3 regions of the Streptomyces sp. NPDC046887 genome follow, and region 2 is predicted to be linked to each of the others. Evidence: riboswitches for the same ligand, from Rfam matches in the RefSeq annotation. Region 2 holds a riboswitch; each other region holds the start of a gene.

What was found. Region 2 has a riboswitch for cyclic di-AMP ahead of ABZ945_RS13655 (transglycosylase family protein). Riboswitches for the same ligand answer to the same signal wherever they lie in the genome.
Region 1: it holds a riboswitch for cyclic di-AMP, as region 2 does, so the genes downstream of both, ABZ945_RS17165 (LysM peptidoglycan-binding domain-containing protein) here and ABZ945_RS13655 (transglycosylase family protein) in region 2, are expected to answer to the same signal.
Region 3: it holds a riboswitch for cyclic di-AMP, as region 2 does, so the genes downstream of both, ABZ945_RS09065 (M23 family metallopeptidase) here and ABZ945_RS13655 (transglycosylase family protein) in region 2, are expected to answer to the same signal.

What each region holds. Positions count from the first base shown of each region.
Region 1 covers NZ_JBEYXH010000016.1:59,398-69,459, reverse strand. Annotated here, with positions in the region: gene ABZ945_RS17190 (hypothetical protein) at 1-1,347, shown strand, start outside; gene ABZ945_RS17185 (WhiB family transcriptional regulator) at 1,644-1,901, shown strand; gene ABZ945_RS17180 (sortase) at 2,016-2,816, shown strand; gene ABZ945_RS17175 (S1 family peptidase) at 2,859-4,205, opposite strand; gene ABZ945_RS17170 (SpoIIE family protein phosphatase) at 4,399-7,095, shown strand; cyclic di-AMP (ydaO/yuaA leader) riboswitch at 7,415-7,610, shown strand; gene ABZ945_RS17165 (LysM peptidoglycan-binding domain-containing protein) at 7,613-8,377, shown strand; gene ABZ945_RS17160 (class I SAM-dependent methyltransferase) at 8,491-9,357, opposite strand; gene ABZ945_RS17155 (condensation domain-containing protein) at 9,531-10,062, opposite strand, start outside.
Region 2 covers NZ_JBEYXH010000011.1:86,327-96,388, reverse strand. Annotated here, with positions in the region: gene ABZ945_RS13685 (cyclopropane-fatty-acyl-phospholipid synthase family protein) at 1-721, opposite strand, end outside; gene ABZ945_RS13680 (NAD(P)/FAD-dependent oxidoreductase) at 986-2,371, opposite strand; gene ABZ945_RS13675 (Ppx/GppA phosphatase family protein) at 2,691-3,623, opposite strand; gene ABZ945_RS13670 (DUF501 domain-containing protein) at 3,620-4,159, opposite strand; gene ABZ945_RS13665 (septum formation initiator family protein) at 4,234-4,716, opposite strand; gene eno (phosphopyruvate hydratase) at 4,880-6,166, opposite strand; gene ABZ945_RS13655 (transglycosylase family protein) at 6,484-7,230, opposite strand; cyclic di-AMP (ydaO/yuaA leader) riboswitch at 7,234-7,423, opposite strand; gene ABZ945_RS13650 (transglycosylase family protein) at 7,743-8,708, opposite strand; gene ABZ945_RS13645 (cytochrome P450) at 8,929-10,062, opposite strand, start outside.
Region 3 covers NZ_JBEYXH010000006.1:129,279-139,340, reverse strand. Annotated here, with positions in the region: gene ABZ945_RS09080 (GNAT family N-acetyltransferase) at 1-2,078, opposite strand, end outside; gene ABZ945_RS09075 (HPr family phosphocarrier protein) at 2,239-2,520, shown strand; gene ABZ945_RS09070 (GntR family transcriptional regulator) at 2,799-3,494, opposite strand; gene ABZ945_RS09065 (M23 family metallopeptidase) at 3,734-4,561, opposite strand; cyclic di-AMP (ydaO/yuaA leader) riboswitch at 4,574-4,737, opposite strand; gene ABZ945_RS09060 (pitrilysin family protein) at 4,965-6,332, opposite strand; gene ABZ945_RS09055 (pitrilysin family protein) at 6,359-7,726, opposite strand; gene ABZ945_RS09050 (DNA topoisomerase IV subunit A) at 8,074-10,062, shown strand, end outside.

The DNA.
Region 1 (10,062 bases), on a different contig from region 2:
CGCAGGGCCGGTGCGGACGAGAGCGGCACGTACGAAGGCGGTGCGCAGGAGCCCGGCACCTACCGGCCCGGTGCGGACGAGAGCGGTGCGCACCAGGGCCGTACCGGCGAGCCCGACGCGTACGAGAGCGGTCCGCACGAGCCCGGCGCGTACGGGTCCGACGCGGACAGCCCCGCCGTGCACGAGAGCGGCGCGCACCAGAGCCGTCCGGACGAAGGCGGTGCCCGCGAGCCCTGGGCGTATGAGACGGACGCGCACCGGGCCGCCGGGAACGCGGCCGACGACGCGGCGGCCCCGGTGCCCGGGAGTGGCGCGGCGGGCGGGACGGATGACGCGGCCCGGGCCGTCGCCGACTTCGTCGGCCTCGCGGACTCCGGTGACGTGGACGAGATGAGCGACGAGCGCATAAGGACGATCATCTGGACGGCGGCCACCTACCGCCCGCTGGAGGAGGTCGCCGCGCTGGTGACCATGCTCAAGCGGACCGGGGCCGTGTCCAATCCGGGCGACGAGGCGCTGCGCGCGGCCGCGGTGGCCCGGCCGCTGGAGGAGGTCCGGCAGCTGGTGGCCATGCTCAACGAGGCCGGCCACCCGATCGACGAGTCCGACACCACGCTGCGGGCGGCCGCGGTGGGCCGGCCGATCGAGGACGTGGTGCAGCTGGTGAGCATCCTGGGCACCGCGAAGGGCGGCGGGGCAGCCGCCGGGAAGCCGGTCGTCGACCCGGTGGGTCCGGGCGCGGCTCCGGCACCCGAGCCGGCGGCGGCCGTGCCTCCGGCACCGCCCACCGAACCGGTGGCCGCCACCGCGGCGAAGCCGGCCGCGGCGGCCTCGGCCCCCTCGGTCCACGTACCGGAGAACCCCAACGTCCGCCCGCCGCGCTCGGTCACCGCCTCGGCGGCCCCGGCGGAGCCGAAGGTCCTCGTCCCCGAGGAGCCCGCGGACCGGGCCGGGCGGGCCGGGCACAGCGCTCTGCGCTGGCCGGCCGCGGCGGCGCTGCTGGCGTGCGGGCTGATCCATCTGCCGGTGGATCTGGCGGGGGTGCGCTCGGGCGGCGGCGGCATGGTGTCGCTGGCGGTGACCGCGCTGTGCATGGTGACCGCGGTGGTGCTGGTGATGCGGGAGTCGGCGCGCGCCTGGATGGCCTCGGCGGTGACGGCGGTCGGGGTGTTCCTGGTGCACACGGTGGCCGGTGCGGACACCTTCGCGCTGCTCGAACGGAGTGTGGGCGCGGCGTTCGCCTGGTCCGGGACGGCGGCGCTGGTCGCCTCGGTGCTGGTGGTGCTGATGGCGGGCAGGGTCCTGCTGCGGCAGCGCCGGGAGCCCGACCCGGCCGAGGAGGCCTGACGGACCGGGTTCCGCGCCCTCGCGGACCACCGCGAGCCGAGGAAGCTCCGCCACGACGGGAGCCGCTCGACCGAGCGGCTCCCGTCGGCGTGTTCGGCGTTCCTCGCGCGGGGGGTGAAATCAGCTCCTCAACCTCGTCGCCAACTACCTTGTGAGCAGGCGCACTTGACGGCCGATGCGGGCGGGAGACGCGGGGCCGGCGGCGATTGGCGGGCACAAGTCCGTTTCATCCTCCGTTCAGCGGCGACCCGAAAGGACGAATCCAGTCCACCACCCCGACGAACCAGGAGAGTTCCATGAGTGACTGGCGCCACCGGGCCGTCTGCCGCGACGAGGACCCCGACCTGTTCTTCCCCATCGGGAACACGGGTCCCGCGCTGCTCCAGGCGGAGGAGGCCAAGGGCGTGTGCCGGCGTTGCCCGGTGCGTGAATCGTGCCTGGAGTGGGCGATCGAGTCGGGCCAGGAGGCCGGGGTCTGGGGCGGGATGACCGAGGACGAACGCCGGGCCCTGAAGCGGCGCACCGCGCGGCGGCGGCAGCGCAGCCACGCCTGACTCCGGCCGCGGGGCGGTCACCGGGTGTGACGGACGGTGCCCCGATCGAGGCTGGCCAGGGCGGCTGCGGGCGTTTTACGGTGGTCTGACGGTCATCGACCCTTCCGGAGCCCCATGCCCAGACCCCGTACCGCCCCCGCGGCCGCCGTGCTGAGCGCGGCCGCCCTGCTGCTCGCCGGTTGCGGGGCCGTCGGGGGCGGCGGTGCCGCCGAGCGGTTGTCCGCCGGCCCCGCCGGGGCACCCTCCGCCACCTCGGTCGTCTCCCCGGCCGCGTCCCCGGCCCTCGCGAGCACCACCGCAAGACCCCCGGCCGTCGCGAGCGCCACCGCGGAGCCGCCGGGCACCGCCTCCGACAACCGGCCGCCCCCGGTCACCGCCGAGCCGGCGCCGGACGATCCCGCGCGTACCCGGCCCGCGGTCCTGGCCATCCCGTCGATCGGGGTCGAGGAGCTGCGGGTGGTCCCCTACCAGGGCACCACCGACGACTGGCCCGGAACCAGGATCCAGGACCGCGGGGTGGCCGCCAGCCCGTACGGGGAGAAGGGCGGAGTGGGCCCGGGCGAGGTGGGGAACTACCTGGTCACCGCGCACCGCCTGTCCGCCGGGGGCCCGCTGCGCGCTCTGCCCGAGCTCCGGCCCGGCGACACGGTACGGGTCACCTCCGGCGGCACGGTCCACGCGTACCGGATCACGGAGACCCGTCAGACCTCCTTCCGTTCCGAGCGCTCCCTGGCCGAGCAACGGGCCGCCGTCCCGGGCGAGCCCGGCGAGCGGGCCACCCGGGCGATGATCACCCTCTCCACCTGCGCCACGCCGGAGGACGACGCGGCCGGCAACCACTGGCGGGACGAGAAGGGCAATCCGGAGCACCGGATCGACAAGATCGGCGTGCTGGTCTCCTCGAAGAAGGCCTAGCCGGGGTACGCCGCACCGGCGCGGGAGCGGTCGCCACGGGCGTCAGGGGAGATCGGCGCCCCGGTCACCCTGGCCACTCTCGTGGCCCTGGCCGCCGGCGTCCTGGCCCTGAGCGCCCGCCTCCTGGTCCTGGCCGGCCCCTTCCTCGGAGCCCTGCCCCAGTCCGCCCTGGTCCTGGCCTCCCTGATCCTGGCCGCCCTGCCCCTGGTCCTCCTCACCGGCACCGCCCTGGTCCTGGCCCTCCTGGCCGCCCTGGCCCTGGCCCGGGGGCTGCTCGCCGTCGCCGATGGTGGCGCCGACCGCGGCGAGGGCGGTGGTCACCGGCTGGAAGAAGGTCTCGCCACCGGCGTCGCAGTCACCGCTGCCGCCGGAGGTGAGGCCGACGGCGTCCCCGTCACGGGTGAAGAGCGAGCCGCCGCTGTCGCCGGGCTCGGCGCAGACATCGGTCTGGATCAGGCCGGTGACCGTGCCCTCCGGGTAGTTGACAGTGGCGTTCAGCCCGGTGACCTGACCGTCGCGGAGGCCGGTGGTGCTGCCCATCCGGAACACCTGCTGGCCGACCGCGGCCTCGGCCGCGCCCCTGATGGCCAGCCGCTGCCCGTCGCCGAGGTCCACCTCGTCGGGCGCCTCGGCGGCCGGGTCGTCGTAGGTGACCAGTCCGAAGTCGCCCTCGCCCGGGAAGACGGACTCCTGGGCCGAGCCGAGGACGGCGCCGTTCCCGTCGGACCACTGCTGGGCGGCCACCGTGCAGTGCCCGGCGGTGAGGAAGCCGCGGGCGCCGTCCGAGGTGGTCACGTTGAAGCCGAGCGAGCAGCGGGCGCCGCCGCCGAAGATGGCGTCCCCGCCATCGGCGAAGGGCCGGAACTCGCCCTTCGACCTGCGGATCTCGGCCACGCCCTCGCCGAGCCCCCGGACGGTGGACTCCAGCCGGTCCCAGCGGGCGCCGGTGACCGTGCGGTCGGCGGTGACCAGCACCTGGTTGGTGCGCGGGTCGACGGCCCAGGCGGTGCCGGGGACCCCCGCCTTGGCCGACAGGGTGCGGGTGGCGCCGGCCAGCGCGGCCGCCCCGTTCCGTACGGTCTTCGCGACGGCCCCGGCCGCCTTGACGCGTTCGGCGAGGGCGGGGTCCTTACCGGCCACGTTGACCACCAGCCGGCGGGTGCCGGCGTCGTAGTAGGCGCCACCGTAGGAGTCGCCGAGGGAGCCGGCGAGCTGCTTGGCCGTCTGTGCGGCCGAGGCCGCGGTCATGGTCCGGACGGTCGGCCGGTCGTCGTCCTGGCCGGACTGGGAGGCGTTCGCCTGGGGCAGCAGGATCGCCGCCGCGGCGATTCCCACCGCTCCCGCACCCGCCAGTACCGCTTTCCGCTTGGGTATCCGCCTGTGACTCAACTCCACCGCTCCTGCCGCTGGTTCGGACTCCGGTCGCCGACGGCGACCGGGGGGACGCGTCCGCTCTCAGGTACGGGCGGGGCGGGTGCGGCGTTCAGCCGGTGCGGGGATGATCGGCCCGGTGCGCCGGCCGGGGCGTCATCGGTGCGTATCTCGATGAGTACACATGGGTACGGAATGGTAAAAATATGACATGAGTGGACGGAGCGGACGGTCCGGGCACGCCCTCCTCGGGGTGCGCACCGTGGCCGGTCAGGTGCTCCTGCTCCAGGTGGTGGCCGCCGTCCTGCTGATCGCGGCGGCGGTGGCGGCGGTGGTGTGGCAGACCCGCGCCGACGGCGAGGACGACGCCCGCAACCGCTCGCTGGCCGCGGCCGAGGCGTTCGCGGACGCTCCCGGGACGGCGGCGGCGCTCGCCTCGCCGGACCCGGGCGCCGCGCTGCAGTCCTCGGTGGAGCGGGCCACCCGGCACACCGGGGTGGACTTCGTCACCGTGCACGCCCCGGACGGGGTGCGGTACGCGGACGAGGACCGCTCGCTGGTGGGGCAGCGCGCCGAGGGGCTGGAGGAGGCGGCCGGGCGGCCGGCGTACACCGAGATCTTCACCGGCTCCCCGAACGACGCGGCCCGGGCGGTGGTGCCGGTCACCGGCCCGGACGGGCGGGTGGTCGGGCTGGTCACGGCGGGGGTGACCATCGCCAGCGTGGGGGACGCGGTGGACCGCCACCTTCCGGTGCTGCTGGGGTCCGCGGCGGCGGCGCTGGCCCTGGCGGTGGGCAGCTCGCTGCTGGTGAGCCGGCGGCTGGGCCGGCAGACCCGGGGGCTCGGGCCGTCCGAGATGACCCGGATGTACGAGCACCATGACGCGGTGCTGCACGCGGTACGCGAGGGGGTGCTGATCATCGGCGGGGACGGCCGGCTGACGCTGGCCAACGACGAGGCCCGCCGGCTGCTGGACCTGCCGGCCCGACCGGAGGGCCGCGAGGTCTCCTCGCTCGGGCTCGACGAGGGCACCGCCGAACTGCTCTCCTCGGGCCGGATCGTCACCGACGAGGTGCTGCTCGCCGGTGACCGGCTGCTGGCGGTGAACACCCGGCGGACGGCGCCGCACGGCAGGGCCGGCGGCACCGTCGCCACCCTGCGGGACACCACCGAGCTGCGCGCCCTGTCCGGAGTGGCCGAGGGGGCGCGGGAGCGGCTTCAGCTGCTGTACGAGGCGGGGGTGCGGATCGGCACCACGCTGGATGTGGTGCGTACCGCCGAGGAGCTGGCGGAGGTGGCGGTGGGGCGGTTCGCCGACTTCGCCACGGTGGAGCTGCTGGACCCGGTGCTGCGCGGCGAGGAGCCGACGGGTGAGCGGACCGAGATGCGCCGGGCGGCGGTGCGCGGGGTGCGCGCCGACCACCCACTGCAACCGGTGGGCGATCTGGTGCGGTGCGCGCTGCCGACGACGCCGATGGCGGCCGCGCTGGCGAGCGGGCACGCGGTGCTGGAGCCGGACCTCTCGCTGGCCGACGGCTGGCGGGCACAGGACCCGGCGGGCGCGGACGCGGCGCTGGCGTACGGGGTCCATTCGCTGCTCGCGGTGCCCTTGCAGGCCCGCGGGGTGGTGCTGGGGATGGCGAACTTCTGGCGGTCGGAGCAGCCGGCGCCGTTCGAGGCGGAGGATCTGGCCTTCGCCGAGGAGCTGGCGGCGCGGGCCGCGGTGGCCATCGACAACGCGCGCCGCTACACCCGTGAGCACGCGATGGCGGTCACCCTCCAGCGCAGTCTGCTGCCGCACAGCCTGCCCGAGCAGGACGCGGTGGAGGCGGCCTACCGGTATCTGCCCGCCCAGGCGGGGGTCGGGGGTGACTGGTTCGACGTGATCCCGCTGCCCGGTGCGCGGGTGGCGCTGGTGGTGGGGGACGTGGTGGGACACGGGCTGCACGCGGCGGCCACCATGGGGCGGCTGCGGACCGCGGTGCACAACTTCTCGGCGCTGGACCTGCCGCCGGACGAGCTGCTGGGCCATCTGGACGAGCTGGTGTCCCGGATCGACCAGGAGGAGGGCGGCGCGGGGGTGGCCGCGGTGACGGGCGCGACCTGTCTGTACGCGGTGTACGACCCGGTGTCCGGGCGGGCCTCGGTGGCGACCGCCGGGCACTTCGCACCGCTGGTGGTGGGGCCGGACGGGGCGGTGCGCAGCCCGGAGGTGCCGGTGGCCCCGCCACTGGGGCTGGGCGGTGCGCCGTACGAGACGGTGGAGCTGGACCTGGCCGAGGGCAGCCGGCTGGTGCTGTACACCGGCGGGCTGGTCGAGCACCGGGAGCAGGATGTGGAGACGGGTCTGTCGATGCTGCGCTCGGCGCTCGGCGGCCGTCCGGAGCGTTCTCCGGAGGAGACCTGCCGGGCGGTGGTGGAGGCGCTGGTGCCCTCGCGGCGGCGGGACGACATCGCGCTGCTGGTGGCCCGTACCCGGCTGGTGGACCGCTCCCGGGTGGCGGACTTCGACGTGGCGCCGGATCCGGCCGCGGTCGGCGAGGTGCGGGCGGCCTGCGGGCGGCAGCTGGAGGCGTGGGGGCTGGCGGAGATCGGCTTCACCACCGAGCTGATGCTGAGCGAGCTGGTCACCAACGCGATCCGCTACGGCTCGGCGCCGATCCATGTGCGGATGCTGTACGAGCGGTGGCTGACCTGCGAGGTGTCCGACGGCAGCAGCACCTCCCCGCATCTGCGGCGGGCCTCCGACACGGACGAGGGCGGGCGCGGGCTGTATCTGGTGTCGCAGTTCGCCCAGCGCTGGGGCACCCGCTACACCGCGCAGGGGAAGGTCATGTGGACCGAGCAGTCCCCGGCGGACGGTGACCGGCAGCCGGTGGACGCCCTGCTGGACGACCTGGCCTGGTAGCCGCGGGCCGTCCGGGACAGGCGCACCGATCTGTCCCTTTTGACAGCTGGCGCACCTTTGGGGCTTTAGATCCCTATGGGTCAAGTTAGGGAAACATAGACTGACTTATCCCACCGAGGGCGGACCCGTGATGTCCATCACCGCCCGGAAATGACATGCGCATTTCCGAAATTGATCCAATGCTTATACGGCAGCGCATTTGACGGGCCGCCAGAAAAGGCGGGGAGATCCAATTCCCGGAATTCGCCGACTACCGGCCGTGCGGCGGTAGATCGGCGCTTGTTCTGCCCCGATTCCCTCGCCTACGGTCACGCTCATTCCGGGTGGAACGCCGAATCCTGCCGCCGTCCGGACACGCACCCACTCACCCACACGCACGGCAGGAGCGGGGGACCCAGGTAAGCGCCGGACCGCACAGCCGCGGAACGGCTTGGGGTGAAGTCGCGGAATTCCGCGGCCGGGCAACTCCAGCCCGAACCCGACAGCTCACCTCGTAGGCGCCGGAGAGGAAAGCACCATGCCCGCAATGGGTAAGCACCGCCGTGTCCGCAACAGCGCCCTGGCCCGCCGCGTTCTCGCGGTCGGCACCGGTGGCGCCGCGCTCGCCCTGCCGGTGATCGGCGCGGCCACCGCCCACGCCGCTCCCGCCGCCGCCCCGGCCGCGGCCGTCGTCCAGGCGAAGACCGCCGCCCCCGCCGCCGCCAAGGCCGCCCCCGCCACGTACTCCGTGGTCCTCGGCGACACCCTGTCCACGATCGCCCGCTCCCATGAGGTGGCCGGCGGCTGGAAGAGCCTGTACGAGGCCAACCGCGCCGCCGTCGGCGCCGACCCCTCGCTGATCCGCCCGGGCCTGAAGCTCAGCGTCGCCCAGGCCGCCGCCGCGACGAAGCCGGAGGCCGTGCCGGCCGTCGCCAAGGCCGCCCCGGCCGCCGCGAAGCCCGCCGCCGCCAAGACGGCGTACGCCGACAACCTGGACGGCTGGATCCGCGAGGCCCTGGACGTCATGGCGCAGAACGGCATCCCCGGCAGCTACGAGGGCATCCACCGCAACATCATGCGCGAGTCCTCCGGCAACCCGCTGGCCATCAACAACTGGGACGTCAACGCCGTCAACGGCACCCCGTCCAAGGGCCTGCTCCAGGTGATCGACCCGACCTTCCAGGCGTACCACGTGGCCGGCACCTCGACCGACAGCTACGACCCGGTCGCCAACATCGTCGCCGCCTGCAACTACGCGGCCGACCGCTACGGCTCCATCGACAACGTCAACGGCCCCTACTAGGCCGATGGCAGGCGGCTCCCCGTGTCAGGCGGTACGGGGAGCCACCGCCGTGAACCTGCCGGAAGGCCGGCCGCCCCGCGCGGCCGGCCTTCCGGCATGAGCTGACGGGGGTCTCACTCCGGGCGCTCGGCCGTGACCAGCCAGGCGGTGGAGCGCAGTCGCAGCGGGCCGTCCCCCTTCTCGTACCGGCGCAGCGCCCCGGTCAGCCGCCGGCCCGCCTCCTCGCGCGCCTCGGGCCCCACCTGCGACAGCAGATGCCGCCCCGGCCCCATCCCCAGCATGAACGCGGCCACCTCCTCGGCGTCGGCGCCCCACTCCCCGTACGCCTCCACCCGGTGGACACCGGGGTTGGCGTAGCCGCCGGCGGCGAGCACCGACCGGATGGCGGCGGGATCGGCCAGGGAGAACATCCCCGGCTTGCCCGCGGCCCCGAAGCCGCCCATGGGCACGATGTCCTTCAGCGAGGTGAGGGCGGCCAGCCACTCGTTCGCCTCGGGCTCCGCCGGGCAGACGAAGGCCAGCCGCCCGCCGGGGCGCAGCGCCCGCCCGATGTTGCCGAAGCCGGCCGCCGGATCGGCGAAGAAGGTCAGCCCGAAGCGGCTGATCGCCCGGTCGAAGGAACCCGGCTCGAACGGGTACACCTGGGCGTCGCCGCGGAGGAACTCCGCGTTCCGGATCCCCTCCCGCTCGGCGGTGGCCCGGGCCCGCTCCAGCATGGGGGCGGACAGGTCCAGGCCGGTGGCGCCGCCGGTCGCGGCGCGTTCGGCGGCGAGCCGGGTGGTGCGCCCGGAGCCGCAGCCGACGTCCAGCACCCTGTCTCCCGAACCGATCGCGGCGGCGTTGAGCAGCGGTGCGCAGTACCCCTCGTTGACCGCGTCCCAGCGGCCTTGGTGGCGGGCCCAGTGCTCGCCCTCGTAGCCGTTCCAGGCCTCGGCCTGCTCGGTGTTGGCGATGGGCGGCTCGGTCGGGGTCGGGTTCACGGCGGCACTCCTCGGGAGGGGGCGGGGCGGTGCCGGGTCCCGGTGGGGGACGCGGCCCGGGCGGTACGGAGCGCCCGCCCGGGCCGACGGGTGCTCCGTACCGTGGTTACCCGGTGTCCACCGCGTCGGGCTGCGCCAAAGGGGTGCCGCGCGTCCGCTCCCGCCCCCTCGGCTCACCCCTGGGGCACCCGGCGGCGCCGGAGCGCGGGCCGGGAGGCGGCCGGGGCGGCCCCGGTGGCGGCCAGATGGGCGGCCAGGGCGGCCGGGGTGGGGTGGCGGAAGACCTCCCGAAGGGTGAGGTCCCGGCCCAGCTCGGCGCGGACCCGGTTGAGCAGCCGTACCGCCAGCAGGGAGTGTCCGCCGGACCGGAAGAAGTTGTCGTCCGGCCCGACCGGCCGACCGCCCAGCACCTCGGCGAAGAGTGCCAGCAGCAGGGGAAGCGGCCCGCCGGGGTCGTGGGCCGGCCGCTGACCCGGGGCGCCGGCATCCCGAGACTCCCGGCCGGGGGTGCGCACGGTGGCCGGGACCGCGTACTCGGGCAGCCGGTCGGCCGCCCAGGCACGCAGCTCGTCCTCGTCCACGTCTCCGCTCACCTCGGCGACCAGCCGCTCCCCCTCCGCCCGGACCTCGGCGGCGGTCACCTGGGGGTGGGCGGCGAGGACCCGCTCGACCTGGCCGATGTCCACCCGGTAGCCGTCGATCAGG
Region 2 (10,062 bases):
CGGCGATCCGCTTGCGGGCGTACGCGGCCTGCTCGGTGGAGAGGGTGACGCCGACGACGGTGGCGCCGTACTCGCGGGCGGCGTGCAGGGCCATCGAGCCCCAGCCGCAGCCGACGTCCAGCAGCCGGTCCCCCTCCTTCAGGGCCAGCTTGCGGCAGACCAGGTCGAGTTTGGCGCGCTGGGCCTGCTCCAGGGTGGCGCCCTCGGTGAAGCAGGCGCAGGAGTAGACCATCGACGGGCCGAGGACCAGGGCGTAGAAGTCGTTGCCGACGTCGTAGTGGTGGCTGACGGCCTGCCGGTCGCGGCGTCTGGTGTGGGTGCGGCCGGTGCGGCCGCGGATCTCCTCGGTGGGCGGCGGGGGCGGCGGCCAGGGCCCGCCGAGCCGGACCAGCTCACGGGCGGCGGCGCGCAGCCGGGGGTCGCGTACGGGACGCACCGGCCGCTGGTCGCCGCCGCGCTCCCACAGCAGTGCGGCGATCCGGGCAAGGAGGGCGTACAGATCGCCGTCGGCGTCGAGTTCACCGGCCACCCAGGCCCGGGCGAGGCCGAGCTCGCCGGGCTTCCAGAGCAGCCGGCGCAGCGCCCTGCGGTGCCGGACGACCAGGACCGGTGCGCCGGGCGGTCCGGCCTCGCTGCCGTCCCAGGCCCGGATGCGGACGGGCAGGGGTACGCCCAGGAGGTCCTGGGCGAGAGCGGTCAGCCGCGACGCGGCGTCGGCCATGGTGCACACCTCCGTGACGGTTCGGCGGAGTTCGCTGTGCTCGAAGCTCTGTGCTTGAAGCTCTGTGCTCGACTCCACGAGAACACCGGAGGTGCGGGCGCGCAGTCCCGAAACGAGGCAATGCGCGGGCAAAAAGGCCGGGGGTAAGGCCGGGGGTACGGGGGCGGTGCGCGGGCAAAGGGGCCGGGGGTACGGCGAAGGGGCCGCCCGCACCACGGATGGCGGGCGGCCCCTTCGACGAGGAGCGGTTTGGCTACCGGACGGTCAGGAGGCCTTGGCCTTCTGCGGGGCCGGCTCGGTGGCCGGCGCGGCCGGGGCGGGCTTGGCGGCCTCGTAGAACTCCTCGCGCGGCGTCTCCATGGCGCCGAGCGAGACGACCTCGCGCTTGAGGAACATGCCCAGCGTCCAGTCGGCGAAGACCCGGATCTTGCGGTTCCAGGTCGGCATGGCCATGCCGTGGTAGCCGCGGTGCATGTACCAGGCGAGGCGGCCCTTGAGCTTGATCTTCATCTTGCCCATGACGATCATGGCGACGCCCTTGTGGACGCCCAGACCGGCCACCGCGCCCTTGTTGGCGTGGCTGTACTCCTTCTGCGGGAAGCCCCGCATACCGGAGATGACGTTGTCGCCGAGGACCCGGGCCTGGCGCAGCGCGTGCTGGGCGTTCGGCGGGCACCAGGCGTTGGGGTTGCCGGCTTTGCGGCCGACCAGGTCGGGGACCTGGGCGTTGTCGCCGGCGGCCCAGATGTAGTCGGTGCCCTGCACCTGGAGGGTGGGGGCGCAGTCCACGTGGCCGCGGGGGCCGAGCGGCAGGCCGTAGCGGGCCAGCGCCGGGTTGGGCTTGACGCCGGCGGTCCACACGATGGTGTTGGAATCGACCTCAAGGCCGTTCTTCAGCACCACGTGGCCGTCGACGCAGGAGTCCATGGAGGTGTTGAGGTAGACCTCGACCCCGCGGCCCTCCAGGTGCTCCTTGCCGTACTGGCCGAGCTTGGGGCCGACCTCGGGGAGGATCTTGTCGGCGGCGTCGACGAGGACGAACCGCATGTCCTCGCGCTTGACGTTCTTGTAGTACTTGGCCGCGTCGCGGGCCAGGTCCTCGACCTCGCCGATGGTCTCCGCGCCGGCGAAGCCGCCGCCCACGAAGACGAAGGTCAGCGCCTTGCGGCGGACCTCCTCGTCGGTGGTGGAGTCGGCCTTGTCCAGCTGCTCCAGCACGTGGTTGCGCAGGCCGATGGCCTCCTCGATGCCCTTCATGCCGATGCCCTGCTCGGCGAGGCCGGGGATCGGGAAGGTCCGGGAGACCGCGCCGAGCGCGACCACCAGGTAGTCGAAGGGCAGCTCGTACGCCTCGCCGACCAGCGGCGCGACGGTGGCGACCTTGCGGTCCTGGTCGATGGTGGTGACGCGGCCGGTGAGGACTTCGGCCTTCGGCAGGACGCGTCGCAGCGGGACGACGACGTGCCGGGGCGAGATGCTGCCGGCGGCGGCTTCGGGGAGGAAGGGCTGGTACGTCATGTACGAGCGGGGGTCGACGACCGTGACGGTCGCCTCGCCGTAGCGCATCTTCTTCAGAATGCGGCGAGCTGCGTACAGGCCTACGTACCCTCCGCCTACTACGAGGATCCTGGGACGCTCCGTGGTGCTCATGCCATCGAGTATCCACCCGCCCCACACCCCCTGCTCGTGCGCCCCTTCACAAGGATGGGAAGCACCTCTGCTACACTGCGCCGCCCACGTGACCCAGGTCATGCCGGCGAGGGGGAACCGGAAGGGGTTCCGGGACGTTGCTCACCCCCCGTGAACTGCGCAGAGAGCGTTCCGTAACGCCCATGCGGCACCCCGGTTCACGCCTGGGAAACAGAGCCGTAGCCGCCCTGTGAACCTGCGAAAGGGCCCTGAGCGGCGGCCCGGTGACCACGAACGGCCCCCCGGACCCCCGTCAGGGCCCTTTTCCTTGTGAAGAACTTCACGAACCTTTTCCGGGGGCCACCAGCGAGTGGGCGATCCCGTCCAGGATGTCGTGCTCCGAGACCACCACCTCGGCCGCTCCGGTGCGCTCCATGACGGCCTGGAGGACCAGCGCACCGGCGGTGATGACGTCCACCCGGCCCGGGTGCATCACCGGGATCGCGGCCCGCTCGTCATGGCTCGCGGACAGCAGCCGGGCGGTGACCGCGTCCACCCGCTCGCGGCTGATCCGCGAGCGGTGGATGGCCGCCGAGTCGTACGCGTCCAGCTCCAGCGCGATGCCCGCGACCGTGGTCACCGACCCGGCCAGCCCGACCAGCACCCGCGCCTCCCGGATCGGCACCGTCCGCTCCGCCAGGTCCAGCGCGGCGGCGATGTCGGCCCGGATGGCGGCGGTCTCCGCCTCGGTGGGCGTGGAGCCGCTGACGTGCCGCTCGGTCAGCCGTACGCAGCCGATGTCCACCGAGCGGGCGGCCCGCACCGCGTCCCGGCCGACCACGAACTCGGTCGAGCCGCCGCCGATGTCCACCACCAGGTACTCCTCGGAGCCGGGCAGCTCCCTGGTCGCGCCGGTGAAGGAGAACTCCGCCTCCTGGTCGCCGCTGATCACCTCGGGCTCCACGCCCAGGATCTCCCGCACCCCGGCGGTGAACTCGTCGCGGTTCTCGGCGTCCCGGGAGGCGGAGGTGGCGGCGAACCGCACCTTCTGCACCCCGTGCTCCGCTATCACCGCCGCGTACTCCCGGCAGGCGGCGAAGGTGCGCTCCAGCGCCTCCGGGGCGAGCCGGCCGGTGCGGTCCACGCCCTGGCCGAGCCGGACGATGGTCATCCGCCGGTCCAGGTCGACCGCCTTCCCGGTCTCCGGGTCGATGTCGGCGACCAGCAGCCGGATGGAGTTGGTGCCGCAGTCCACGGCGGCGACCCGGGTCATCCGGCACCCCCCTGGCAGCCCTCGCCGGGCGCCACGCAGGGGCCCTTGGCCCACCACTCGGGCAGCATCGCGAGGGCCTCGTCGCCCAGCGGGTTGACCCCCGGGCCGGCCGCCAGCGAGTGGCCCACCAGGACGTGCAGGCACTTGACCCGGTCCGGCATCCCGCCGGCGCTGGGGAAGCCCTCCAGCACCTCGATGGCGTCCCGGCGGGCGAGGTAGTCCTCGTGCGCGGCCCGGTAGGCGGCGGCCAGCTCGGGGTCGGCGGCCAGCCGCTCGGTCATCTCCTTCATCACCCCGTTCGCCTCCAGGGTGCCGATGGCGGAGGCGGCGCGCGGGCAGGTCAGGTAGTACGTGGTGGGGAACGGCGTGCCGTCGGGCAGCCGGGGCGCGGTCTCCACCACGTCCGGGTTGCCGCAGGGGCAGCGGTGCGCGATGGCCCGCAGGCCGCGCGGGGGGCGTCCGAGCTGGGCCTGGAAGGCGGCGATGTCCGCCTCGGTGGGCTCGGTGCGTTCGGTGGGCGGAGGGGGCGTTTCCATGCCTGCCTTGGTTCTCTTGTCTCTCTGTGTCCCGCGGGACCGCCGGGTGCCGGTCCTTCGGGGCTGCTACGGGTCTACGGGTCCCGGGGGTCCGGGGAGGAGCGGTCGGCGCTGTCCACGCCGTCCCAGAGGTTGGAGTACCACGGGCGGTCGGCCGCGCCCGGGTCGCCGGTGCGCTCGGCGGCCGCGTCGGGGTCGATCACCGTGTAGCCGGTCTCCCCCGGCAGCACGTAGTGCAGGTGCTCGCGGGCCAGCCGGCGGACATAGGCGTCGTCCTGGAGCCGGGCCTTCTCGTCCCGCAGCCGCTCGACCCGCTCGGCCGCCTCGGCCGCGTTCCGCTTCTGCTCGGCGATCTCGCCGCGCTGGGAGACGTACTGCCGCATCGGGTAGGCCAGCGCCACCACCAGCGAGCAGACCACCAGCGCCAGGAAGGCGGCCCGGCCGGTGAGGCGGGAGCGGCGGTCCTGGCGGCGGGTCTGCGAGCGGTAGACGCGGGCGGCGGTCTCCCGGCCGAGCAGCCGCAGCCTGGTCGCGGTCGAGAACCGGTCCCGGGCCATCTCGCGCCTCCCCTCGCCCCGCCGGGCGGCTTCCCGCCCGGCACTTCCGGCAACGTACGTACGTCCCCGGACACGGTACGGGACCGCGGCCGGGGACGTACGGAAGGAGGCGGCGTGCGCCGTGCTGAGCGGGCGTCAGCCCTAACTCTCAGCCTCGGAGCTCTCAGCCCTCGAAGCGGAAGCGGGGGAAGGCGGAGCGGCCGGCGTAGACCGCGGCGTCGTCCAGCATCTCCTCGATGCGCAGCAGCTGGTTGTACTTGGCGACGCGCTCGGAGCGGGCCGGGGCGCCGGTCTTGATCTGGCCGCAGTTGGTGGCGACGGCGAGGTCGGCGATGGTGACGTCCTCGGTCTCGCCGGAGCGGTGCGACATCATGCACTTGAAGCCGTTGCGCTGGGCCATCTCGACGGCGTCCAGGGTCTCGGTCAGCGAGCCGATCTGGTTGACCTTGACCAGCAGGGCGTTGGCGATGCCCTCCTCGATGCCGCGGCCCAGACGCTCGGGGTTGGTGACGAACAGGTCGTCGCCGACCAGCTGCACCTTGGTGCCGAGCTTCTCGGTGATGGTCTTCCAGCCGGCCCAGTCGTCCTCGAACAGCGGGTCCTCGATGGAGACCAGCGGGTAGGCCTCGACCAGCTCCGCGTAGTAGTCGGTCATCTCGGCGGCCGAGCGGGACTTGCCCTCGAACGCGTAGGAGCCGTCCTTGTAGAACTCGGAGGCGGCGACGTCCAGGGCGAGCGCGATGTCCTTGCCGGGCTCGTAGCCGGCCTTCTTCACGGCCTCCAGGATGAGGTCCAGGGCCTCCCGGTTGGAGCCGAGGTCCGGCGCGAAGCCGCCCTCGTCGCCCAGGCCGGTGGCCAGGCCCTTCTCCTTCAGCACCTTCTTCAGGGTGTGGTAGACCTCGGCGCCCCAGCGCAGGGCCTCGGAGAAGGACTCCGCGCCGATCGGGGCGATCATGAACTCCTGGATGTCCACGTTGGAGTCCGCGTGCGAGCCGCCGTTGAGGATGTTCATCATCGGCACCGGCAGCAGGTGCGCGTTGGGGCCGCCCAGGTAGCGGAAGAGCGGGAGGTCGGCGGCCTCGGAGGCGGCGTGCGCCACGGCGAGGGAGACGCCGAGGATGGCGTTGGCGCCGAGCGAGGACTTGTCCGGGGTGGCGTCCAGGTCGAACATCGCCTGGTCGATCAGCCGCTGCTCGGTGGCGTCGTAGCCGACGAGCTCCGGGCCGATCTGCTCGATGACGGCGAGGACGGCCTTCTCGACACCCTTGCCGAGGTAGCGGTTGGTGTCCCCGTCGCGGAGCTCAAGGGCCTCGAACGCGCCGGTGGAGGCACCGGACGGGACGGCGGCACGGCCGGTGCTGCCGTTGTCGAGGCCGACCTCGACCTCGACCGTGGGGTTGCCTCGCGAGTCGAGGATTTCCCGGGCTACGACGACGTCGATGGACGGCACGAGCATCTCCTTCTGGGATGTGACGCAAGGGGTGACGCGTGGAGTGCAGGGCCGGTAGGGCCTTGCGGCAAGAGCCTAACCGCCCGGGGGTCCGCCGCCCGCCGACGCCCGCCCGCTGGGACGAAAAAGGGGTCATCCGATGGGATCACCGGGCAAACGGCCGCAGACCTACCAGCCGGTAGCCGTGTCCGGCCCCCCGGGGCCGGATATGGCGGACCCCGGCCCGGACGGATCCGGGCCGGGGTCGCCGTACGCCGCCGGTGTCCGCGAAAAGCACCGGCGGCGCGCCAGTGGCGGCCCCGAGGGGGCCGCGGGGCTCAGCTCAGGTGGAGCTGCTGGCCCGGGTAGATCAGGTCGGCGTCGTCGACGATGTCCTTGTTGAGGTCGAACAGCTTGCTCCAGCCGCCCTGGACCTTCTTCGCACCGGCGATGGTGGAGAGGGTGTCGCCCGTCTTCACCTTGTACTCGCCGTCGCCCTTCTCGACCTTCTTGCCGGTCGGGGTGGTGACCTTCTCGCCGGAGCCCGAGGCGGAGCCCGAGCCGGTGTCGGCCTTCGGGGCGGCCTGCGGCGCGGTGCGCTGCTGGCTGCGGGTGGTGGGCTGCTCGGCCTTGCGCTCCTGCTGCTGCGGCTGGGCCTGGGGCTGGGCCTGCTGCTGCGGGGCGGACTCCTCGCCGCCGCCGCTCTGCGCGGACGCGCCGGACAGGTCCACGCCGCAGCTCGGCCAGGCACCCTTGCCCTGGCTGGCGAGCACCTTCTCGGCGACCGCGATCTGCTGGGACTTCGAGGCCTGGTCGGCGGTGGGGGCGTAGCTGGTGCCGCCGTACGCGGCCCAGGTGGACGCCGAGAACTGCACACCGCCGTAGTAGCCGTTGCCGGTGTTGATGGACCAGTCGCCGCCGGACTCGCACTGGGCGACCTTGTCCCACTCGGCGGTGGTGGCGGCGGAGGCGGAGGTGGCGCCCAGCAGCGGGGCGGCCACGGCGGCACCGGTGATACCGGCGAACGCGGCGAAACGGACGGCCTTGGACGGGCGACGGTGCTTGGCCTTGCCGGAAAACAGCATGGGTCATCTCCTCACCGACGCCTGCGAGGTGAGCTGTCGGGTTCGGGCGAGTGAGTTGGCCCGGTCGCGCGGTGGCGACTTCACCCCAAGCCGGTCCGGTCGGTCGTACGGGACTCCTGACGAGTCCTCGCACGGCGGCCGTCCGCGGCACTTACCTTGGGTCCCCCGCTCCTGCCTTCGGCGCGTGAAGCGACGACTGTGCCCGACGGCCGGCGGCAGGATTCGGCGTTCCGGTCGGCGGGGCCCGCGGTGAGCGAGCGGTGACGACCGTAGACACAGACCTCGCCCGAGATCAAAAACGGACATCAAGGTCAATGCGCCCGTATCGCGGCGCCTGTGACGGGCGTTTGCGCTGGTAGCGGGCACAGTGGGCGTACCGGACGCACGAGGGGCGCCAGTTGGGCCAAAGAGACTCATGTCTCACTCGCGCCCCACCCGCCCAGAAATGGACAAACGGCCACGTAATCCCCTTGGGATCACCTGGCCGCAGGCCCGTTTCCGCCGCTGTCTGACTACTTCTGATCGTCCGTCAGCTGGAGGTCCTGACCGGGGAGGATGAGGTCGGGGTCGGTGCCGACGGTGTCCTTGTTGGCCTCGTAGAGGGCGGTCCAGCCGCCGTCCAGCTCCCGCTCCTGGGCGATGGCGGTGAGGTTGTCGCCGGGCTGGACGGTGTACGCGCCGGGGTCGGTGCCCACCGAGCCGCGCTCGGTCCCCTCGCCGCGCGAGGTGCGGGTCTCGCCCTCCCGCTCGCCCTCGGTGCCGTCGGCGGCGGTCTCCTCGTCGCCGGGCAGCCCCGGGCCGGTGGCGGCCGGCTGCTGGTCGCGTCCGGCCTCGTCGGCCGGGTCGGCGTCGGTGCTCGCGGACGGGTCGGCGGAGGGCTCGGTGGCCGGCTCCTCCTCGGGCGCGGGCTTGCCGCGGTGCTTCCCGGTGCCGGAGGCGGGCGCCTCGGTGTCCGCGGTGGTGGAGGCGGAGGCCCGGGCGTCGGCGGCGTCGGTCTTCTCCGGCGCCTCCGGCTCGATCTCGGGCCGGTCGGCGTCACGGGAGGCGGTGCCGGTGGTGGGCGGGGCGGCGTCCCGGTCGCCGTGCGGGGTCTCGGCGGACTTCGCCGGCTTGCCGTCCGGGTCACCGGCGGACGGGGACGGGGAAGGGGCCGGGTTCCGGGAGGCGTCGTCCTCGCCGAGCCCGGCGATGGGCGCGCAGGTCTGCCAGGCCGCCGCGCCACCGGCCGCGTACACCTTCTCGGCCACCGCGATCTGCTGGGAGCGGCTGGCCAGATCCGGCCGGGCGGCGTGGGTGAGACCGCCGTGGGACTCCCAGGTCTCCTGGGACATCTGGAGCCCGCCGTAGAAGCCGTTGCCGAGGTCGGCGCTCCACATGCCGCCGGACTCGCACTCGGCGACCCGGTCCCAGGTGGCGGCGTCGGCCGCGGTGGCGGTGCCCGCGCCCAGCAGCGGAAGGGCGATGGCCGATCCGGTCACCCCTGCCGCGACGACGATGGCGGGGGCTTGACGGGGTCGTCGGTGCCGGCCGTTCCCGGAGCGCATGCGGTGAGCCTTTCGCGTGACAGCTGAGGTGTCCGAGAAAGTAGCGGCATTCGAACGTCAGTCACAAGTCGATGCAGCGGAGATCACGCCAAGATCACAATTTTGACGCGGTGTCAGCTTGCGTCATGTCGGATATGACCGGACGAGCGGGGACCTACCGACTCCCCGGGCCCGCCGACGCGGGCGTGAAGGCGACCGGGAGTTGTCTCAGCCCCCGCATGATCAGGCCGCCGCGCCAGCGGAGTTCGGCCGGGTCGGCGTCGAGGCGGAGGTCGGGGAGGCGGGTGAGCAGGGTGGCCAGCGCGGTCTGGCCCTCCAGCCGGGCGAGCGGGGCGCCCAGGCAGTAGTGGATGCCATGGCCGTAGCCGAGGTGCTGGTTGTCCCGGCGGGCCAGGTCCAGGGTGTCCGGCTCGGCGAACCGCTCCGGGTCCCGGTCGGCGGCGGCGAGGACGACCAGCACCGGGTCCCCGGTGGCGATCCGCTGCCCGCCCAGGGTGAGCGGCTCGGTGGCGAACCGCCAGGTGGCCAGCTCCACCGGGCCGTCATAGCGCAGCAGTTCCTCCACCCCGGTCTCCAGCAGCCCCCGCTCCCCCGCGGCCAGCGACTCCTGCAACCGGGCCCGCTGGCCCGGGTTGCGCAGCAGCGCGTACACCCCGTTGCCGATCAGATTGACGGTGGTCTCGAACCCGGCGAAGAGCAGGATGAAGGCCATGGCGGCGGCCTCGTTCTCGGTCAGATGCTCACCATGGTCCGAGGCCCGAATCAGCCCCGAGATCAGATCCGTCGGCTCCTGACCCGGCTCGGCGCGCTTGCGATGGATCAGCTCGGCCAGATAGCCGCGCATCTTCTTCACCGATCGGGCGACGCCGCCGCGCGGCCCGCCCCCGTGGCGGATCATCATCCCCGCCCAGTCGCGGAAGTCGTCCTGGTCCTCGCGCGGGACGCCGAGCAGGTCGCAGATGGCGTAGATGGGCAGCGGGAAGGCGAACTCATGGATCAGGTCGGCGCTGCCGCGCGCCGCGAAGCCGTCGATGAGCCGATCGGTCAACTCCTGCACCCGGGGCGCGAACTCGGCCACCCGGCGCGGGGTGAACGCCTTGGAGACCAGCCGCCGCAACCGGGTGTGGTCCGGCGGGTCGATATTGAGCAGATGGGTCATCAGCTCGGCCTTGCGCTCGCCCGGAATGCCGGTCTTGCCCTTGGCGTGCGCCGGCTCGTCATGGTGCGCCGGGTTCTTGCTCAGCCGCTGGTCCGCCAACGCCTGCCGGGCGTCCCCGTACCGGGTGAC
Region 3 (10,062 bases), on a different contig from region 2:
TCGGCCAGCGCCCGGACGGCCCGCTCGGCGGCGGGGTAGGCGGGGATGCGGTGGCCGGGGGCTTCCGGGGCGGGGGCTGCTGGTGGAGCGGTTTCGGTCGTACGGACGGCTGCGGGGGCGGCCTCGGGTGTCCCGGGCGGGGGCGGGGCGGTGCTGGTGGCGGAGGCCAGGGCGTCGGCGAGGGCGCCCATCTCGACATGGACCACGACCACCGGCTTGGCCGGGGCGGTGGCGGCCGCCTGGCGCAGCGCCTCGGCCAGTACCTCGCCGCCGTCCGCCGACTCGCTCACCCCGCCCCCGTAGCCGCCCCGATGCCCGTCCGACCCCTCGGCGACCCAGGGGATGGCGGTGACCACCACCGCGTCGCAGGACTCGTCGTGCAGCGCCTCGGTGAGCCCGGCGCGGAAGTCCTCCGGGGTGGCGGAGGTGGTCAGATCGCGGGGGCGCAGCGGGCGCAAGCCCTCGGTGAGGCAGGCGTCGTAGGCGAGCAGGCCCAGCGACTCGGAGTTGCCCAGGATGGCCACCCGGGGCCCGGCCGGCAGCGGCTGCCCGGCCAGCAGCAGTCCGGCGTCCACCAGTTCGGTGACCGTGTCGACCCGGATCACCCCGGCCTGGCGGAGCAGCGCGGCGACGGTGGTGTGCGGGATACGGGTGGCGGGGACGGCGTGGCCGGGCGGGGCGCTGCCGGAGTGGCGGCCGCCCTTGACCACGACGACCGGTTTCACGGCGGCGGTGCGGCGGGCGAGCCGGGTGAACTTGCGGGGGTTGCCGATCGACTCCAGATAGAGCAGGACCACATCGGTGTCCGGGTCCTCGTACCAGTACTGAAGGATGTCGTTGCCGGAGACGTCGGCGCGGTTGCCGGCGGAGACGAAGGCCGACAACCCGGCGCCGCGCCGGTGCAGTCCGGCGAGCAGGGCGATGCCGATGGCCCCGGACTGGGTGAAGAGCCCGATCCGGCCGGGGGCGGGCGGGTGCGGGGCCAGCGAGGCGTTGAGCCGGACGGCGTCGGCGGTGTTGATCACCCCGAAGGCGTTTGGGCCGATGATCCGCATCCCGTACGAGCGGGCCTGGCGGACCAGCGCGCGCTGCCGCTCCCTGCCCTCGGCGCCCTGCTCGGCGTATCCGGCGGAGAGCACCACCAGCCCCTGGACGCCGTGCTCGCCGCAGTCGGCGACGGCCTCGGGGACCCGTTCGGCGGGGACGGCGACCACGGCGAGGTCCACCGGGTGGCCGATGTCGCCGACGGTGGGGAAGGCGGGCACGCCGTCGAGGGCGGAGGGGCCGGCGAGCGCGGAGTTCACCGCGTACAGCCGGCCGGTGTAGCCGCCGTCCAGGAGGTTGCGCAGCACGGTGCGGCCCACTCCGCCGGGGCGCCGGCCGGCGCCGATGACGGCGACCGAGCCGGGGGCGAGCAGCCGCTGCACGGAGCGGGCCTCGGCGCGCTGCTCCCGGGCGCGCTGCACGGCGAGAGAGCGGTCGGTGGGCTCCAGGTCGAGGTGGAGCCGGACGGCCCCGTCGGCGAAGCTGCGCTTCTGGGTGTACCCGGCGTCGGTGAACACCTTGATCATCTTGGTGTTGGCCGGCAGCACCTCGGCCGCGAACCGCCGGATGCCGCGCTCCCGGGCGACGGCGCCGATGTGCTCCAGCAGCGCGGAGGCGACCCCGCGCCCCTGGTGGGCGTCCTGCACCAGGAAGGCGACCTCCGCCTCGTCGGCGGGGGCGGTCGCGGGCATGCCGTCGGCGTCGATCCGGTCGTAGCGGACGGTGGCGATGAACTCGCCCCCGACGGTCATGGCCAGGCCCACCCGGTCGACGTAGTCGTGGTGGGTGAAACGGTGCACGTCCTTGGCCGAAAGCCGGGGGTATGGTGCGAAGAACCGGTAGTACTTCGACTCGTCCGAGACCTGCTCGTAGAAGCTGACCAGCCGGTCCGCGTCCTCGGCGGCGATCGGCCTGATCCGGGCGGTGCCGCCGTCCCGCAGCACCACGTCGGCCTCCCAGTGGTCGGGGTAGGCGTGCTCCGGCCGCTCCCCATCCCGCTGGCCTTGGTCCTGCTGGTCCGACGGCTTCCGCATGGGCCCCAGGGTACGGCCCGGGGGCCTGGCGGACAGAGCCCCGGGACGGCACCCCCGCCACGGCGCGGGCACCTCGGCGGGCATGAGAGACTGACGAACGACAACTGGTCTAGACAACCTCTAGACACCCTGGACACCGCACGACCCGAAGGGCAACACCATGGCTGAGCGCCGCGTCAACATCGGCTGGGCCGAGGGCCTGCACGCCCGCCCCGCCGCGATCTTCGTCCGGGCCGCCACCTCGGCGGGCGTCCCGGTCACCATCGCCAAGGGCGACGGCGCCCCGGTCAACGCCGCCTCGATGCTCGGTGTGCTCGGTCTGGGCGCGCAGGGCGGCGAGGAGGTCGTGCTCGCCTCGGACGCGGAGGGCGCGGACGCCGCCCTGGATCGGCTGGCGAAGCTGGTCTCCGAGGGGCTGGACGAGGCCCCCGAGACCGTCTGACCCGCCCTTCCGATCCCGGGTCCCCCAGCGGGGCCCGCTCCGGAACCGAACGAGCCGCACCCTCCCCGACCACGAGGGGTGCGGCTCTTCGCCTTTCCCACACCGGGAATTTCCTCGTGCATTCCGCCGCAGAATTACCGCGCGTTCACGCAAGGAGCGGGAAGGCAGGGGAAATCACCGGGATTCCCGGTGGCACCGGTGCGCACACGCCGACTCGCTTCTGCATACGGCCGACCCGGCTTCGTATACGTCCCGACTCCGTTTGTACGCCGCCCGCGTTAAGTGCGGACGCCGACGGTGTTGACGGGATGTTGCGAAGTCCTCACCCGCCCGGCGGGCCGCCGGGGCGCGGGGATCCGCAGCCGGTGCGCGCCGGCCAGCCGCTCCACGTGCTGGGCGGTCAGCGCCCGCGCCCGCTCGGCGTCGCCGCGCGCCACCGCGTCCACGATGGCGCCGTACTCGGCCCAGACCTCCCCCGGCCGGGCCGGCTGCTCGACCGCGTACATCCAGGCGATCTTCTGCCGCAGCTGGGTGAGCAGCGCGGTGAGCGCCGGGCTGCCGGAGGCCTGGGCCAGCGTCCCGTGGAACCAGCCGGCCAGCGGCCGCAGATCCTCGCCCCGGCCGGCTCGGGCGCGCTCCTGCCCGAGCCGGACCAGCCCGCGCAGCACCTTCAGATGGGCCTCGGTACGCCGCCGGGCGGCCCGCGCGGCACCCAGTGGCTCCACCAGCAGCCGCACCTCCAGCAGGTCGGCGGCCTCCTGCTCGGTGGGTTCGGCGACACAGGCGCCGGCGTGCCGGCGGGTGGTGACGAACCCCTCCGACTCCAGGGTGCGCAGCGCCTCGCGCACCGGGACCCGGGAGACGCCGTAGCGGCGGGCGAGCTGCTCCTCGGTGAGCCGGCCGCCGCGCTCGAACACTCCGGTGATGATGTCGTCGCGGATCGCCGTGCACACCGAGTGCGCCGGAACACGCATCACGAACCTCCCAGGTAATCCACGGCGGGCCGCGTGAAACACACCCGCCTCGCGGCCGCAATTCATGCCGGGGCCGTTCCCGTTTCCCCCGACTCTATGGCAGCCCGCCGGGAATTCCGACACCCCGGCGACACCCCGGCCGGTGAACCGGCCGAATTCCGCAGGCAGTTCCTGGTGGCACACGAAGGCCCCGGTTCCATCGAACCGGGGCCTTCGGAAGGTGTACGGGGGCGTGCGGCTCAGAGGCTGACGCCGTGCGAGCGGAGGTACGCCACGGGGTCGATGTCCGAGCCGTAGTCCGCGCCGGTGCGGGCCTCGAAGTGCAGGTGCGGGCCGGAGCTGTTGCCGGTGGAACCGGCCAGGCCTATCTGCTGGCCCGGGGTGACGCTCTGGCCGACCGAGACGCTGAGCTGGGAGAGGTGGCCGTACTGGGTGTAGGTGCCGTCGTTCATCCGGATCACCACGTTGTTGCCGTACGCGCCGCCCCAGCCGGCCTCGACGACGGTGCCCGCGCCCACGGAGACGACCTGGGTGCCGGAGGCCGCGTGGAAGTCGATGCCGGTGTGGCTGCCGGAGGACCACATGCCGCCGCCGGCCTGGTACGAGGTGCTCACATACGAGCCGGCCACCGGCGACTGGAAGGAGTTGAGCCGCTTGCGCTCGGCCTCGCGCTCGGCGCGCTCCTTGGCCTCGCGGTCGGCGCGCTCCTTGGCGTCACGGGCCGCCTTGAACCGGAGCTCGGCCTTGCGGATGGACTCGGCCTCGGCCTTGGCCTGGGCGTCCGCCTTGGCGGCGTCCTCGGTGGCCTCCAGCTGCTGGGCCTGGGCCTGGGCGCCGACCCGCTCGGCGATGACGTCCGTGGTGACGGCCTGGTTCAGACCGGTATCGGCCAGATCCGGCATGGAGTGCGGCAGTTCCGTGTCGGCGGCGAACGCCGGGGAGGCGAGCGAGCCGATCACTCCACCGCCGGCCAGCGCGGCGATACCGGCGGCCTGCGCACCCTTGCGGGTCAGAACGTTCGTACGGCTGGGGGCGCGGTGCTTCCCGGTGGCACGGGTGAACGCCATGAAGCGGCTGGTCCTTTCCTTCCCTCTCGCCTACCGGGTTAGCTGACGGGTTCGGAGCAGGAAGGTCTCCTACGGGCCCCTCCGCCTAACGGCGAAGGCACCCGATTCACCCCAGGGGACTGTGGGTCCCCGGCTCCCCAGGCTCGCGCCTGACGGGGACTCGGCGATCGCTGTCCGATGCCGCGGATGCGGCGGATGCAGCGGGCGGACAGCGCATCAGACGCTAAGCGTCCGATCTTTCAATATCCAAATGGTCTCGGCCTTTTGTTGCGCACGCCACACCGCCAAGCCGCCCCCTCCCTACCAATCCGGACAAACGACCGGACCCCGGCACCCACTTCGGAGTACCGGGGTCCGCTTGCCGAGAGGTCGGATCGACCTGTCCGTGGGCCGGACGGGAGGGTCAGCTGCGGACGACCGTCACCGCGCCGAGACCGAGCGCCTCCACGGGCTCCTTGATCTGCGCCGCGTCACCGACCAGCACGGTGACCAGCCGGTCCACCGGGAAGGCGCTGACGACCGCCGCGGTGGCCTCCACCGTGCCCGTCGCGGCGAGCGCGGCGTACAGCTGGGCCTGGTAGTCGTCGGGGAGGTGCTGCTCCACCTGGTCGGCCAGAGTGGCGGCGACGGAGGCGGCCGTCTCGTACTTCAACGGCGCCACACCCACGAGGTTCTGCACCGCCACATCCCGCTCGGGGTCGGTCAGGCCCTCGGCGGCCAGGGTGCGCAGCACCTTCCACAGGTCGTCCAGCGCCGGGCCGGTGTTGGGGGTGTCCACCGAGCCGCTGATGGCCAGCATCGCCGCGCCCACGCCCTCCGGGCCGGAGCGCAGCACCTGGCTGAACGCCCGTACGCCGTAGGTGTAGCCCTTCTCCTCGCGCAGCACCCGGTCCAGCCGCGAGGTCAGGGTGCCGCCCAGGCAGTAGGTGCCGAGCACCTGGGCCGGCCAGACCCGGTCGTGCCGGTCCGGGCCGACCCGGCCGATCAGCACCTGGGTCTGGACGGCGCCGGGGCGGTCCACGATGACAACCCGGCCGGTGTCGTCGGCGGTCACCGGCGGCATGGTGCGCGGGGCGCCGGCGTTCCCGGTCCAGTCGCCGAGGGTGTCGGCGAGGACGGCGTCCAGGTCGGTCCCGTCCAGGTCGCCGACCACGACCGCGGTGGCGGTCGCCGGGCGGACATGGGCCTCGTAGAAGGCGCGCACCGCGGCGGCGTCGATCCCGGCCACCGACTCCTCGGTGCCCTGGCGGGGGCGGGACATCCGGGAGTCGGCCGGGAACAGCTCCTTGGAGAACTGGATGGCGGCCCGGCGGCCCGGGTTGGCGTTCTCGTGCGGGATCTCGTCCAGCCGGTTGCGCACCAGGCGCTCGACCTCGCCCGCCTCGAAGGCGGGGGCGCGCAGGGCCTCGGCGACCAGCCCGAGGGCCTTGCCGAGCCGGGAGACCGGGACCTCCAGGGAGACCCGGACGCCGGGGTGGTCGGCGTGCGCGTCGAGGGTGGCGCCGCACTTCTCCAGCTCGGCGGCGAACTCCTCGGCGGAGTGCTTGTCGGTGCCCTCGGAGAGCGCCCGGGCCATGATGGTGGCCACGCCCTCCAGTCCAGCCGGCTCGGCGTCCAGCGGGGCGGCCAGCGACAGCTCCACGGCGACGACCTGCTGGCCGGGGCGGTGGCAGCGCAGCACGGTCAGGCCGTTGTCCAGCGTGCCGCGCTCGGGGGCGGGGAAGGCCCACGGCTTCGCGGCGCCCGGCTGGGGCTGCGGGTGGAACTCCATGGACGTCAGGGACTCGGCGGTCTCACTCACTTGTCCGCCCCCACTTCCTGCTCGGCACCGATGCTGTCGTTCGTGTCGTCCTGCTCGTCGGCCTCGGCGGCCAGCGGCTCGTAGACCAGGACGGCGCGGTTGTCGGGGCGCAGCCGGGCCTCGGCGACCGCCCGCACCTCCTCCGGGGTGATGTCCAGGACCCGCTGGACGGCGGTGAGCGCCAGCTGCGGGTCGCCGAACAGCACCGCGTACCGGCACAGTTCGTCGGCGCGCCCGGCGACGGTGCCGAGCCGGTCCAGCCACTCGCGCTCCAGCTGGGCCTGGGCGCGCTCCATCTCGTCGGGGGTGGGCCCCTCGGCGGCGAACCGGGCCAGTTCCTCGTCGACGGCGGTCTCGATGTCGGGGACCTCGACGCCGCCGGAGGTCTTCACGTCCAGCCAGCCGAGCGAGGGCGCGCCGGCCAGGCGCAGCAGCCCGAAGCCGGCCGCGACGGCGGTGCGGTCTCGGCGCACCAGGCGGTTGTGCAGCCGGGAGGAGTCGCCGCCGCCGAGGACGGTGAGGGCGAGGTCGGCCGCGTCGCACTCGCGGGTGCCGTCCTGCGGCAGCCGGTAGGCGGCCATCAGGGCGCGGGCCGGGACCTCGGCCTCCACCACCTCGCGCAACTGGGCGCCGATGGTGTCGGGCAGGGAGCCGTCCCGGGGCGGCTGCTTGCCGTCGTGCGAGGGGATGGAGCCGAAGTAGCGCTCGACCCAGGCGAGGGTCTGCTCGGGGTCGATGTCGCCGACCACCGACAGCACCGCGTTGTTGGGCGCGTAGTAGGTGCGGAAGAACTCCCGCGCGTCCTCCAGCGTGGCCGCGTCCAGGTCGGCCATCGAGCCGATCGGGGTGTGGTGGTACGGGTGGCCCTCCGGGTACGACATGGCGGTCAGCCGCTCGAAGGCGGTGCCGTAGGGGACGTTGTCGTACCGCTGGCGGCGCTCGTTCTTCACCACGTCGCGCTGGTTCTCCATGGACTCCTCGTCCAGCGCGGCGAGGAGCGAGCCCATCCGGTCCGCCTCCAGCCAGAGCGCCAGCTCCAGCTGGTGGGCGGGCATGGTCTCGAAGTAGTTGGTCCGCTCGAAGCTGGTGGTGCCGTTGAGCGAACCGCCGGCGCCCTGCACCAGCTCGAAGTGGCCGTTGCCGGAGACCTGCTTCGAGCCCTGGAACATCAGGTGCTCGAAGAGGTGGGCCAGTCCGGTGCGGCCCTTGACCTCGTGCCGGGAGCCGACGTCGTACCAGAGGCAGACCGCGGCGACCGGGGTCAGATGGTCCTCGGAGAGCACCACGCGCAGGCCGTTGGCCAGTCGGTGCTCGGTCGCCGTCAGTCCGCCGGAGCCGGCTCGGGCGGCGTCCGTGTGACCCATGGGCATGTACGTCCCTTCGATCGCGATGTGGAAGAGTCCTGCTCGGCGGGGTGGCCGCCGGGGTGCGCGGAGGTGTCCGACGCCCCGAGGTGCCCTGCCGTTGCTCAAGGTCCTGCCACTGTATGCAAGCGGACCGGGACCCGGCGAAGTTCCCGGGCGGCCGGTGCTTCCCTCGTACGGGGTGGCGGGCCGTCCCGGTGCGGTGGTGCGACCGGTTGTGCCCGGGTGTGTGCCCCACTTCCGCCCGGGTCGCGGTCCGCGTTGTCAGTGGCACGGTCCACAATGGTCCGCGTCAGATCAGCCTTGTTCGTCAGATCAGCCTTGTTGGTGAAGGAGCCGTAGCCGCGATGGCCCGCCGCAGCACGAAGACCACGCAGCCCGACGACGGCTTCGAGGAGCGCATCCTCGACATCGACGTCGTGGACGAGATGCAGGGCTCCTTCCTTGAGTACGCCTACTCGGTCATCTACTCCCGCGCCCTGCCCGACGCGCGGGACGGCATGAAGCCGGTGCACCGCCGCATCGTCTACCAGATGAACGAGATGGGTCTCCGCCCCGACCGAGGCTTCGTCAAGTGCGCCCGGGTCGTCGGCGAGGTGATGGGCAAGCTCCACCCGCACGGCGACGCCTCGATCTACGACGCCCTGGTGCGGATGGCGCAGCCGTTCTCGATGCGGCTGCCGCTGGTCGACGGCCACGGCAACTTCGGCTCGCTGGGCAACGACGACCCGCCGGCCGCGATGCGGTACACCGAGTGCCGGATGGCCGACGCCACCTCGCTGATGACGGAGTCGATCGACGAGGACACCGTCGACTTCAACCCGAACTACGACGGCCAGGAGCGCGAGCCGGTCGCGCTCCCCGCCGCGTATCCGAACCTGCTGGTCAACGGCGCCTCCGGGATCGCGGTCGGCATGGCGACCAATATGCCGCCGCACAACCTGGGCGAGGTCATCGCGGCCGCCCGGCACCTGATCAAGCACCCGGGCGCCGACCTGGACACCCTGATGCGGTACGTGCCGGGGCCGGACCTGCCCACCGGCGGCCGGATCGTCGGGCTGTCCGGGATCAGGGACGCGTACGAGAGCGGCCGCGGCACCTTCAAGATCCGCGCGACCGTCGCCGTGGAGAACGTCACCGCCCGCCGCAAGGGCCTGGTCGTCACCGAACTGCCCTTCGCGGTCGGCCCCGAGAAGGTCATCTCCAAGATCAAGGACCTGGTGGGCGCCAAGAGGCTCCAGGGCATCGCGGACGTCAAGGACCTCACCGACCGGGAGCACGGGCTGCGCCTGGTCATCGAGATCAAGAACGGCTTCATCCCGGAGGCCGTGCTGGAGCAGCTGTACAAGCTGACGCCGATGGAGGAGTCCTTCGGCATCAACAACGTGGCGCTGGTGGACGGCCAGCCGCTCACCCTGGGCCTCAAGGAGCTGCTGGAGGTCTACCTCGACCACCGCTTCGAGGTGGTGCGCCGGCGCAGCGAGTTCCGCCGCGGCAAGAAGCGCGACCGGCTGCACCTGGTGGAGGGCCTGCTCGTCGCGCTGCTCGACATCGACGAGGTCATCCGGCTGATCCGGTCCAGCGACAACAGCGCGCAGGCCAAGGAGCGGCTGATCGAGCGCTTCTCGCTGAGCGAGGTGCAGACCCAGTACATCCTGGACACCCCGCTTCGCCGGCTCACCCGCTTCGACCGGATCGAGCTGGAGAGCGAGCGGGACAAGCTCACCGGGGAGATCGAGGAGCTGACCCGGATCCTGGAGTCCGACACCGAGCTGCGCAAGCTGGTCTCCGGCGAGCTGGCGGCGGTGGGCAAGAAGTTCGCCACCGAGCGGCGCACCGTGCTGCTGGAGTCGGCGGGCACCCCGGTCGCCGCGCAGTCCCTGGAGGTGGCGGACGACCCCTGCCGGGTGCTGCTCTCCTCCACCGGTCTGCTGGCCCGCACCGTCACCGGTGAGCCGCTGCCGGACGCCGGGGGCCGGCGCACCAAGCACGATGTGATCGTCTCCGCGGTGCTCGCCACCCAGCGCGGTGAGGTCGGCGCGGTCACCTCCACCGGGCGGCTGCTGCGGCTCGCGGTGATCGACCTGCCCCAGCTGCCGGACACCGCCTCCACGCCCAACCTCTCCGGTGGGGCGGCGGTCTCGGAGTTCCTCACCCTGGAGAAGGACGAGCAGGTGCTCTGCCTGATCACCCTGGAGGAGTCCTCGCCCGGCCTGGCCCTGGGCACCCTCCAGGGCGTGGTCAAGCGGGTGGTCCCGGACTATCCGGCGAACAAGGAGGAGCTGGAGGTCATCACCCTCAAGGAGGGCGACCGGATCGTCGGCGCCATGGAGCTG